2 regions of the Variovorax sp. LG9.2 genome follow, and region 1 is predicted to be linked to the other one. Evidence: predicted binding sites of a transcription regulator. Region 1 holds the regulator's gene; the other holds the start of a gene.
The links. The regulator sigma-54, encoded in region 1, starts transcription at its own class of promoters, with help from an activator protein. The targets are predictions, from matches to a motif close to TGGCANGNAANCTGCTTT.

Region 1 (4,954 bases):
AGCCCGCTTCGGCGGGCTTTTTCGTCAAGGTCGTGTCAGTTGGCCGCATACAATGCGCAGCAAGTTTCGTGCCTCTATGACCCTGCGCTCAAAATCCCCCCTTCGCTCCTTTCGTTCTGCTTTCGCGATCACCTTTGGTGCATTGCTCGCCTTGGCACTCGGCACCGGCCTGCCGGCGCATGCCGAAAAGGCCGACCGACTGAAGCCGATGAACATCGAGTCGGACGCGCTGCGTTACGACGACCTGAAGCAAACCAGCGTTTTCACCGGCAAGGTGTTCGTCACCAAGGGCACGATCGTGATTCGCGGCGCCCGCATCGACGTGCGCCAGGACCCCGAGGGCTACCAATACGGCGTGGTCACGCCCGAGCCGGGCAAGCTGGCTTACTACAAGCAGAAACGCGACGCCCCGGGCGACGAGTGGACAGAGGGTGAAGCTGATCGCATCGAATACGACAGCCGCGCCGACAACGTCAAGTTCATCGGCCATGCCGTGATGCGGCGGCTGATCGGCACCAAGGTCAACGACGAAACCACCGGCCCGCTGATCGTCTACGACCAGAGCAACGACACCTTCACGGTCAACGGTTCTACCTTGCCGCCGGACGCCAGCGTCGCGGCCGGTGCTTCGGGTGGTCGCGTCAGGGCGGTGCTCACGCCGCGCGCTCCGGCGTCGGCAGCCGGTGGCGCCAAAGCGGCTCCGCCTGCGTCCGGTCCGGGCTCGGGTTCCAGTGCCGCGCCGGCCACGACGGTGCCCGCCACCCCCGCTGCAGGCTCCGGCCTGCGCCAGAGCACCACGCTCGGCGGAGAACCGCGCAAGTGATCGAAAACGCAGACACGATCGACGTCGGCAGCCGCCTCGAAGCGCGCGGCCTCAAAAAGACCTATGGCAGCCGAACGGTCGTCAAGGATGTGTCGCTCGGCGTGCAAAAGGGCGAGGTGGTCGGGCTGCTCGGCCCGAACGGCGCCGGAAAAACGACCTCGTTCTACATGATCGTCGGGCTGGTTCGCGCCGACGCGGGCGAGATCACCATCGACGGCGAGCCGATCGCGCACATGCCGATCCACAAGCGCGCGCGCATGGGTCTGAGCTACCTGCCGCAGGAGGCGTCGATTTTCCGCAAGCTCACGGTCGAAGAGAACGTGCGGGCCGTGCTCGAGCTGCAGCTAGACACCGACGAGTCCGGCAGGGCGGTCCCGATATCGAAGGCACGGATGGAAGAGCGGCTGAGCGAGCTGCTGAACGACCTGCGCGTCGAACATTTGCGCAACTCGCCGGCGTTGTCGCTGTCGGGCGGCGAGCGGCGGCGGGTCGAAATCGCCCGTGCGCTCGCCACGCAGCCGCGCTTCATCCTGCTGGATGAACCCTTCGCCGGCATCGACCCGATTGCCGTTATCGAAATCCAGCGAATCATCAGTTTTCTCAAAGAGCGCGGCATCGGCGTGCTGATCACCGACCACAACGTGCGTGAAACGCTGGGCATCTGCGATCACGCTTTCATCATCAGCGACGGGCAAGTGCTGGCACAGGGCACGCCTTCGGAGATCGTCGACAACGCCGAGGTACGACGCGTCTACCTCGGCGAACACTTCCGGATGTGAACTTGTTGCTCGCCCCCAGGTCGTCGCGCACTGCGTGTCGCTTCTTCCACCCCCTGACCGGGGGCAACACCAACAGCCCGGCAAAGCCGGTTCTGCGGTGTTTCTTGAACAGAGTGTGTCTGGCAGGCTGTCCGTGAAGCAAGGTCTTTCTCTTCGTGTCTCGCAGCATTTGGCGCTCACGCCACAGCTGCAGCAGTCGATCCGGCTTTTGCAGTTGTCCACGCTCGAGTTGAGCCAGGAAGTCGAGCAGATGCTCGACGACAACCCGTTCCTGGAGCGCACGGCCGAAGAAGCCGCACGCGAAGAGTTCGGCATCGACGTGTCCGACGCGCCAGCGCCGCGCGAAGAGCACGACAGCGACCGCCAGAGCGAGAGCGACGGCGAGTTCGCGCCCAGCGCGCTCGCGACCAGTGCCGACGGCGCCAGCACCGCGACCACCGCCAGCGAGACCGAAGCGCCGGCCGCCGAGATGTCCGACCAGGAGCCCGACTGGGGCGGCGACGGCACGGTCGAGATGACGCCGGACGATGGGGAATGGGGCGGCGAGGCGCCAGCCAGCAGCAACAACCTCGGCCCGAACGACGGCAGCGAGCGCACCGACGCCACCGAGCTCGCGCGCAGCCAGGAGTCGCTGCAATCCTTCCTGCACCGACAGGCACTGAGCCTGCGGCTGAACGAAAACGACCAGGCCGCACTGCGTTTTTTGATCGAATCGTTGAATGACGATGGCTATCTCGAAGACTCGTTGCCAGCGCTGGCATCGGGCCTCGCGGGCGATGACAACGACCAGTTCGACGGTCTCGTCCACCACTTCCAGGTGGCGCTCGGCCTGCTGCAAAGCCTGGAGCCGGTCGGCGTCGGCGCACGCGATCTCGGCGAATGCCTGGCAATCCAGCTGAAGGCGCTCGCCCATGAGAACGAGACGGCCGAAGAAAAGCAGATCCGCAAGACTGCGATCCTGATCTGCAAGCAGCCGATGGAGCTGCTCGCGCGGCGCGACTTCAAACGTCTGGCCACGCTCACACGCAGCAACGAAGAAGAAGTGCGCAGCGCGCTGCAGGCGATCGCCAAGCTGGAGCCCAAGCCGGGCCGCCGCTTCGTCGATGTCGAGCGCAACATCGTGGTGCCCGACGTGATCGTCACCCGCACCGGTCGTGGCGCAACGCTCAAGTTCCGCGTGATGCTCAACCCCGACGTGATGCCGCGTCTGCGCGTGCACGACATCTACGCCGGCGCGCTCAAGGCGCACAAGGGCGAGGGCAGCCAGGCGCTGTCGCAGCGGCTGCAGGAGGCGCGCTGGTTCATCAAGAACATCCAGCAACGCTTCGACACCATCCTGCGGGTGAGCAACGCCATCGTCGAGCGGCAGAAGAGCTTTTTCGTGCACGGAGAACTCGCCATGCGCCCGTTGGTGCTGCGTGAGATCGCCGACGAGCTGGGCTTGCACGAGTCGACCATCAGCCGCGTGACCACGGCCAAGTACATGTCGACGCCTTACGGCACGGTCGAGCTCAAGTACTTCTTCGGTTCGGCGCTCGGAACCGAAACCGGCGGCAATGCATCCAGCACGGCAGTGCGAGCGCTCATCAAGCAACTCGTGAGCGCCGAGAGCATCAAGAAGCCGCTGTCGGACAGCCAGATTTCCGACATGCTGAAAGAGCAGGGGATCGAATGTGCGCGGCGCACCGTCGCCAAGTACCGCGAAGCGCTGCGCATCGCACCGGCGAATCTGCGCAAGGCGCTGTAAGGCGTCGGTTTACCGCCGCGCCTGCAACAAAATCCCGCGCAGCTCCGCCGGCTGCACCGGCTTGCGCAACGCATGCCAGCCACGCTCGCGGGCCAGGTGCAGCGTCGCTTCATCGATATCGGCCGAGATCAGCGCGATCGTGAGCGACGGCTTTTGCAGTTGCAGGCGTCGCGCCAGGTCGATACCGTCGAGCTTGCCCGGCAAGCGGATATCGCACAGCGCGACGTCGATGGCCTGCAGGTCGGCGAGCGCCAGCGCCTCGGCCGCGCTCTCGTAGATGCGTGGCAGCGCCTGCCATTGGCGCAGCAGGGCCGCGAGGCTGTCGGCCACCACAGCGTTGTCTTCGACCACCAGCACCGCCAAGCCGGGCGCCAGCGGCATGGCGTCGAGCGCAGCGGTGCTGGTCGCCGCCGCGGTCGCGGCGCGTGCCGTGCGGTCGGGGTGCGCATCGCGAGGGGCCGATGGCAGCGTGAAGCCGAACACCGAGCCGCGTCCCGGCAGCGACCGCAGCGTGATCTGGACCCCCAGCCGCATCGCCAGGCGCCGCACGATGGCCAGCCCCAGCCCGTGCCCACGCTGTAGATTGCGCTCCACGTTCCCGACCTGCTCGAAGTCGCCGAACACCCGCTCCTGCGCTTCGCAAGCGATGCCGATGCCGCTGTCGCGCACCTCGATGCGCCAGCCGTCCGGCCGGCGCCGACAGGCCAGCAACACGCGGCCATTGGGTGCGAACTTGACAGCGTTGTCGACCAGATTGGCGACGATGCGGCGCAGCGCCACCGTGTCGGTCCACACGATGGCTTCGGCCGGGCAACGCACCCGCACCCGGCCGCTGCCTGCCTGCCGTGCGAACTCGTTCAGCAGCGGTGCGAGGGCGACCGCGGTCAACGTGAACGGGTCGGCAGCGGCCTCGATGCGACCGATTTCGAGCAGCTGGTTGGTCAAGCCTTCGAGCGCCTGCTGTGCCCGTGACAGCGCATCGACGGAGCCTTGCACCACGGCGGCGCTTTCGCCGGCGCGCAGTTGCTGCCGCAGCACTTCGGCCTGCAGGCCCATCGCCATCACCGGCTGCCGCAGGTCGTGGTTGGCGGCTGAAAAGAACCGGAGACGCTCGGCCTGCGCCTGTTCCGACGCGCGCAGGCCAGCCAGCGCCTGCACGCGCAGCGCGCTCTCGTTGTGGCGCAGGCTGATGTTTTCTTCGAGCTGGCGCGAGCGCTCCGACACCAGCTTCCACACCATCGCAAGCAGGCCGATGCCGAGGACCGCCGCCGTCACCATCACCGGCTGGCCGTAGGTGAGGCTCATCACGATCATCGGCACCAGCAGCAGCGAGATCGCCAGTTGCATCGCGGGCGTGTGATACGACACCGAGAACGCCGACGACAGCGTCATCGCCATGATGACGACGGCCAGCAGCAGTTGCACCACCGGGTCGGTCGGACTGAACAACAGTACGCCTGCCGCACCGTGCGCGGCCTCGTGTACTGCGATGCGAAAGGTGTGCAGGCGGAGCGCAGGCTGCAGGTTCTCGGGCGTCAGCGAGCTGGGCAGCACTTGCGGAAAAAAGCCGCGCCATGCGGTGCTGGCGGCGATCATGGTGATCCA
Region 2 (4,954 bases), on a different contig from region 1:
CCAGCGCCAGGATGGCACCGGCCATGTAGGAGCGAATCAGCGTGTCGCGCGTCGACATCAGCAGCTTGGATTCACCGGCATCGACCATCTTGGTCACGAACTCGGCGGGGGCTAGATAGGCCATGGGATTCCTTGAAGCAGAGAGAAAGAAAATAACGAGAAGAGATCGGGCGGGCGATGCGCTCAGGCCAATGCGACTTGCACGCGCCCCTGTTCGACACGCACCGCATGCGCGCGCACCGAGTACTCCGGGGATTCGATGCATTCGCCGTTGCGCAGGTCGAAGTGGTTCTTGTAGAGCGGCGACGCGACGACGATGCGATCGCCCAGGCTGCCCACCAGCCCGCGCGACAGCACGCTGGCCCGCGACTTGGGGTCGACGTTGTCGATAGCGAAGAACTGCTGCTCTGCGCCGATGTGGAAGATCGCGACATGCACGCCGTCGACCAGCGCGCACACGCCGGTGTCGGGCAGGATGTCGGTGGCCGCGCACACGGCAGTCCAGTGGAAAGTTTTAGTGGTCATGGTGAGATGTCCTCGGATGTTCAGGCGGTGGCGGTGGAGTTGGCGGCAGAGGTTTCGGCCTCCGCTTTGCGCTCTTCGGCACGGGCCGGCCGGATCTGGCCGCGCTCTTCCACGAACACGATGTGCTCGTCCTTCTTGTCGCTGTTGACGAAGGAGCGAAAGCGCTGGCGCGTGGCCGGGTCGTTGACGGCCGTCTTCCACTCGCACTGGTAGGTGTCGACCACGTGCTGCATCTCGGCTTCGAGTTGGGCGCCGAGCCCCAGCGTGTCCTGAATGAGCACGTCCTTCAGGTAGTCAAGCCCACCTTCAAGGTTGTCGCGCCAGGTGCTGGTGCGCTGCAGCCGATCGGCGGTGTGCACGTAGAACATCAAAAAGCGGTCGACTAGCCTGACCAGCTCGGCCTTGCTCAGGTCGGACGCGATCAACTCCGCATGGCGCGGCTTCATGCCGCCGTTGCCGCACACATAGAGGTTCCAGCCCTTTTCGGTGGCGATGATGCCGACGTCCTTGCTCTGTGCTTCGGCGCATTCGCGGGTGCAACCCGACACGCCGAACTTGATCTTGTGCGGCGTGCGCAGACCCTTGTAGCGGTTCTCCAGTTCGATCGCCATGCCCATGCTGTCGTCCACGCCGTAGCGGCACCAGGTCGAGCCGACGCAGCTCTTCACCGTGCGCAACGACTTGCCATAAGCATGGCCTGACTCGAAGCCGGCCGCGATCAGTTCTTCCCAGATCGGCGGCAGCTGTTCGACGCGCGCACCGAACAAATCCACGCGCTGGCCGCCCGTGATCTTGGTGTAAAGGCCGTACTTCTTTGCGACCTGGCCGACGGCGATCAGGCCGTCGGCCGTGACCTCGCCGCCGGGCATGCGCGGCACCACCGAATAGCTGCCGTCTTTCTGGATGTTGCCCAGGAAATAATCGTTGCTGTCCTGCAGGCTTGCCAAGTCTTTCTTGAGTACGAAGTCGTTCCAGCAAGATGCCAGGATGCTGGCTGCGGTCGGCTTGCAGATATCGCAACCCAGGCCCTTGCCGTGTTGGTCCAGCAGATCGGCGAAGGTCTTGATCTCGCCGACGCGCACCAGGTGATACAGCTCCTGGCGCGAATAAGCAAAGTGCTCGCACAGGTGGTTGTTGACCGCCATGCCGCGCTTTGCCATCTCCATCTTCATGACCTGCGTGACCAGCGGCACGCAGCCGCCGCAAGAAGCGCCAGCCTTGGTGCAGGCCTTCATGCCGGCGGCGGTGCAGACGCCCTCGCCCACCGCCGCGCAGATCTGACCCTTGCTGACGTCGTTGCACGAGCAGATCTGCGCGCTGTCGGGCAGCGCCTCCACGCCGAGCCCGGGCCTGGCCTTGCCGTCGCTCGACGGGAGGATCAAGAACTCCGGATCGGCCGGCAACGTGATGCCGTTGAGCGCGAGTTGCAGCAGGGTGCCGTACTCGGCGGCATCGCCGACCAGCACCGCGCCCAGCAGTTGCTTGCCGTCTTCGCTGACCACGATCTTCTTGTAGATCTGCTTGTGCTCGTTGATGTACTGGTAGGCGCGCGACTTGGGCGTCTTGCCGTGGGCGTCGCCGATGCTCGCCACGTCCACGCCCATCAGCTTGAGCTTGGTGCTCATGTCGGCGCCGGTAAAGGCGGCGTCGTCCTGCCCCGCGATGTGCTTGGCGGCCACGCGCGCCATGTCGTAGCCCGGTGCCACCAGGCCGAAGGTCTGGTCGTTCCACGCCGCGCATTCGCCGATGGCGTAGACGTTGCGGTCGCTGGTGCGGCAATGGGTGTCGACCGCGATGCCGCCCCGCGCGCCGATCGCCAGCACGCTCTGCCGCGCCAATTCGTCGCGCGGACGAATGCCTGCGGAGAACACGATCATGTCGGTCTCCAGATAGGTGCCGTCGGCGAACACCATGCGGTGCCGTGCGGTCGCGCCGTCGACGATCTCGACCGTGTTGCGGCCGGTGTGCACGTGCAGGCCGAGCGCCTCGATGCTGTTGCGCAACGCGCGGCCACCGCCCTCGTCGACCTGCACCGCCATCAGGCGCGGCGCAAATTCGACGACGTGCGTTTCCAGGCCCATGTCGCGCAGCGCCTTGGCGCATTCGAGTCCCAGCAAGCCGCCGCCCACGACCACGCCGGTCTTTGAGCGGGCGCCACATTCCTTCATCGCTTCCAGGTCTTCGATGGTGCGATAGACAAAACAGTTGGGGCGGTCGCGGCCGGGCACCGGTGGCACGAAGGGTGACGACCCCGTGGCCAGCACCAGCTTGTCGTAGTGCACCACCTCGCCGTCGGCGGTGGTGACGGTGTTGTCGCGGCGCTCGATGGCCACTGCGCGAGCCGCCAGTCGCAAGGTGAAGCCGGTGCGCTCGAAGAAGCCCGGCTCGACCAGCGACAGGTCTTCAGCCGTCTTGCCGGCAAAAAATTCAGAGAGATGAACCCGGTCGTAGGCCGGGCGCGGCTCCTCGCACAGCACCGTGACCTGTGCATCGGCGATACCGAGCGCATGGAGCTGTTCGAGAAATTTGTGGCCCACCATGCCGTGGCCAATCACTGCGATTTTCATGTCGTGTCCTGCACGCAGCCGGTCCGGTGAAAGGGAGCGGTGGCCGACGCTGTCATTACAGAGTCGACACGGCCCCCGCTCGCTGGATGCGGATGCAAATCGGGTTGGAACAGACGAACAGTCGAGCATCGATGCTCTCAGTTCGTTCGGATCCCGCCGTCATTGGCGGAGGCAATGTGTTGGCCGCGGCGACGGTGCCGTCGGAACACTGATGGACATCACGCAACATCCATGCCGGCCTTTTTGCGCGATGAGTCTTCTGAATGCCGAAGGCATGCGCTGTTCTGGCGCGTGAATCCTTGGTTTGGTGCACCGGACAACTTGGCAGGAACTCGTTTGGCGTGCGACAACATCGGCAAAATGCGCAGCTCGATAGCTCAAAAGGAATGACTGTGACTCCGACGACCCGGCCTCTTGCCCCCTTGACCACTCCGAACGCTTCGACCACTTCATCCATGTCGGCGATGACCGTGGCCGCCGCCATCCTGGCGCTCTGCGCAGGTTGCGGCACGCGCTCGCCGGCACCTGCCAACGCGCCTGCATCGACTGCGCAGGCTGCAGCTGCACCAGCGCCCGCCCGCGCGGCGCCGGTGAAGCCAGTGCGCGAAGGCATTGAATACGCAGCGCTGTCGGACCTCATCGGTGAAGGCACCGGCAAGCAGGTGAAGCAGGACCTGGTCGGCAAGTCGGTCAGCGTCGACCTTGCCAAAGCCACCGGGCACAACGTGCCTGCAGGCGCGTATGCGGTCGACAGCACCGACCAGACCTTTTTCGTGTGCCGATCGGTCGCGCCCGGCTACACGGGCGGCGCCGTCACCGCCAAGGTCCGCGACTACCGCTATCTGCCCCGAAGCAAACAGAAGATCGTCGACCTCGACCGCTGCGCGCCTGAAGTCGCTGCAGTCGCCGCGCCGATTGCGGCCGCGCCAGCGCCTGCTGCTGCGGCCGCAGCGCCTGCGCCCTACGCTGGAGGCGCCAAGCCCGGCATCGATGCCAAGGGCAACGTGACGGACTCGTCCAAGGTCGAGGCCGGCAGCGGTCGCACGGTCAAGGGCTTGAACGACTACGAAGGCGAAATCACCGGCAACCCGGCACCCGGCAGCAAGTTCACCAAGCTCCAGATCGGAATGCCCTTGCGACAGGTCACGGACCTCGCTGGCCCGCCGACCGACCAGGGCGCCTACATGACCGGCAAGGCCTGGATTCCGTTCTATTTCGGCGCCGACCGTCATCGCTTCGAAATGACCTACAAAGGTCAGGGCCGGCTGATTTTTGCCGGCGGCGGCATGGGCGATTTCTCTAGTGGCTATCTGATCTGGATCATCCACAACCCCAACGAAGCGGGCTACCGCTAGTCGGCACGCCGGCGCACCGGCCATGGCCGCAGTAGTACAAAAGGCCAAGGAAGCGCAGGACTACGCGGGTCAACGCCTGAAGCAATCTTTTGGGATGTGAGGGCGTTTTCCTGCACGGTCCGTGGCACGCGTCTGTCCTGGGGGCTGCATCGCGCGACTGAAGATTGCGTCCATGCAAACGAAGGAGCAAACCATGACTCAGTCCGATGACATCGTCGTGCCGACAAATCCCGGCCAGGCGGTCGATGTGACCCAGATCGCTGCGGTCGAGCAATGGACCCAGCGGCTCGGGGTAACCGAGGAGGCGCTGCGTCTTGCAGTGGCCGAAGTCGGCACATCCGCAGAAGAAGTGCGAACGCATCTCGGCGTGAGCTGAACGAAGCGCCGTCGCGTTGCGCGAAGCAGGGCTTCATTGATCGCTCGCGGTCAGCGGAGCTCGATGCGCCACCACGGCGGCAACAGGCGCTGCACCTCGGGCAGCGCGAACCGATCGTCGAGCAGATACAA

Region 2: the regulator sigma-54 is predicted to act here: its motif matches at 3,312-3,329, upstream of nirB (nitrite reductase large subunit NirB).

What each region holds. Positions count from the first base shown of each region.
Region 1 covers NZ_JASJXB010000028.1:11,130-16,083, reverse strand. Annotated here, with positions in the region: gene lptA (lipopolysaccharide transport periplasmic protein LptA) at 77-823, shown strand; gene lptB (LPS export ABC transporter ATP-binding protein) at 823-1,602, shown strand; gene QN413_RS21510 (RNA polymerase factor sigma-54) at 1,736-3,349, shown strand; gene QN413_RS21505 (hybrid sensor histidine kinase/response regulator) at 3,359-4,954, opposite strand, start outside.
Region 2 covers NZ_JASJXB010000014.1:125,887-130,840, reverse strand. Annotated here, with positions in the region: gene QN413_RS15960 (formate/nitrite transporter family protein) at 1-124, opposite strand, end outside; gene nirD (nitrite reductase small subunit NirD) at 184-525, opposite strand; gene nirB (nitrite reductase large subunit NirB) at 546-3,092, opposite strand; gene QN413_RS15945 (hypothetical protein) at 3,515-4,447, shown strand; gene QN413_RS15940 (DUF3606 domain-containing protein) at 4,641-4,823, shown strand; gene QN413_RS15935 (ATP-dependent DNA helicase) at 4,874-4,954, opposite strand, start outside.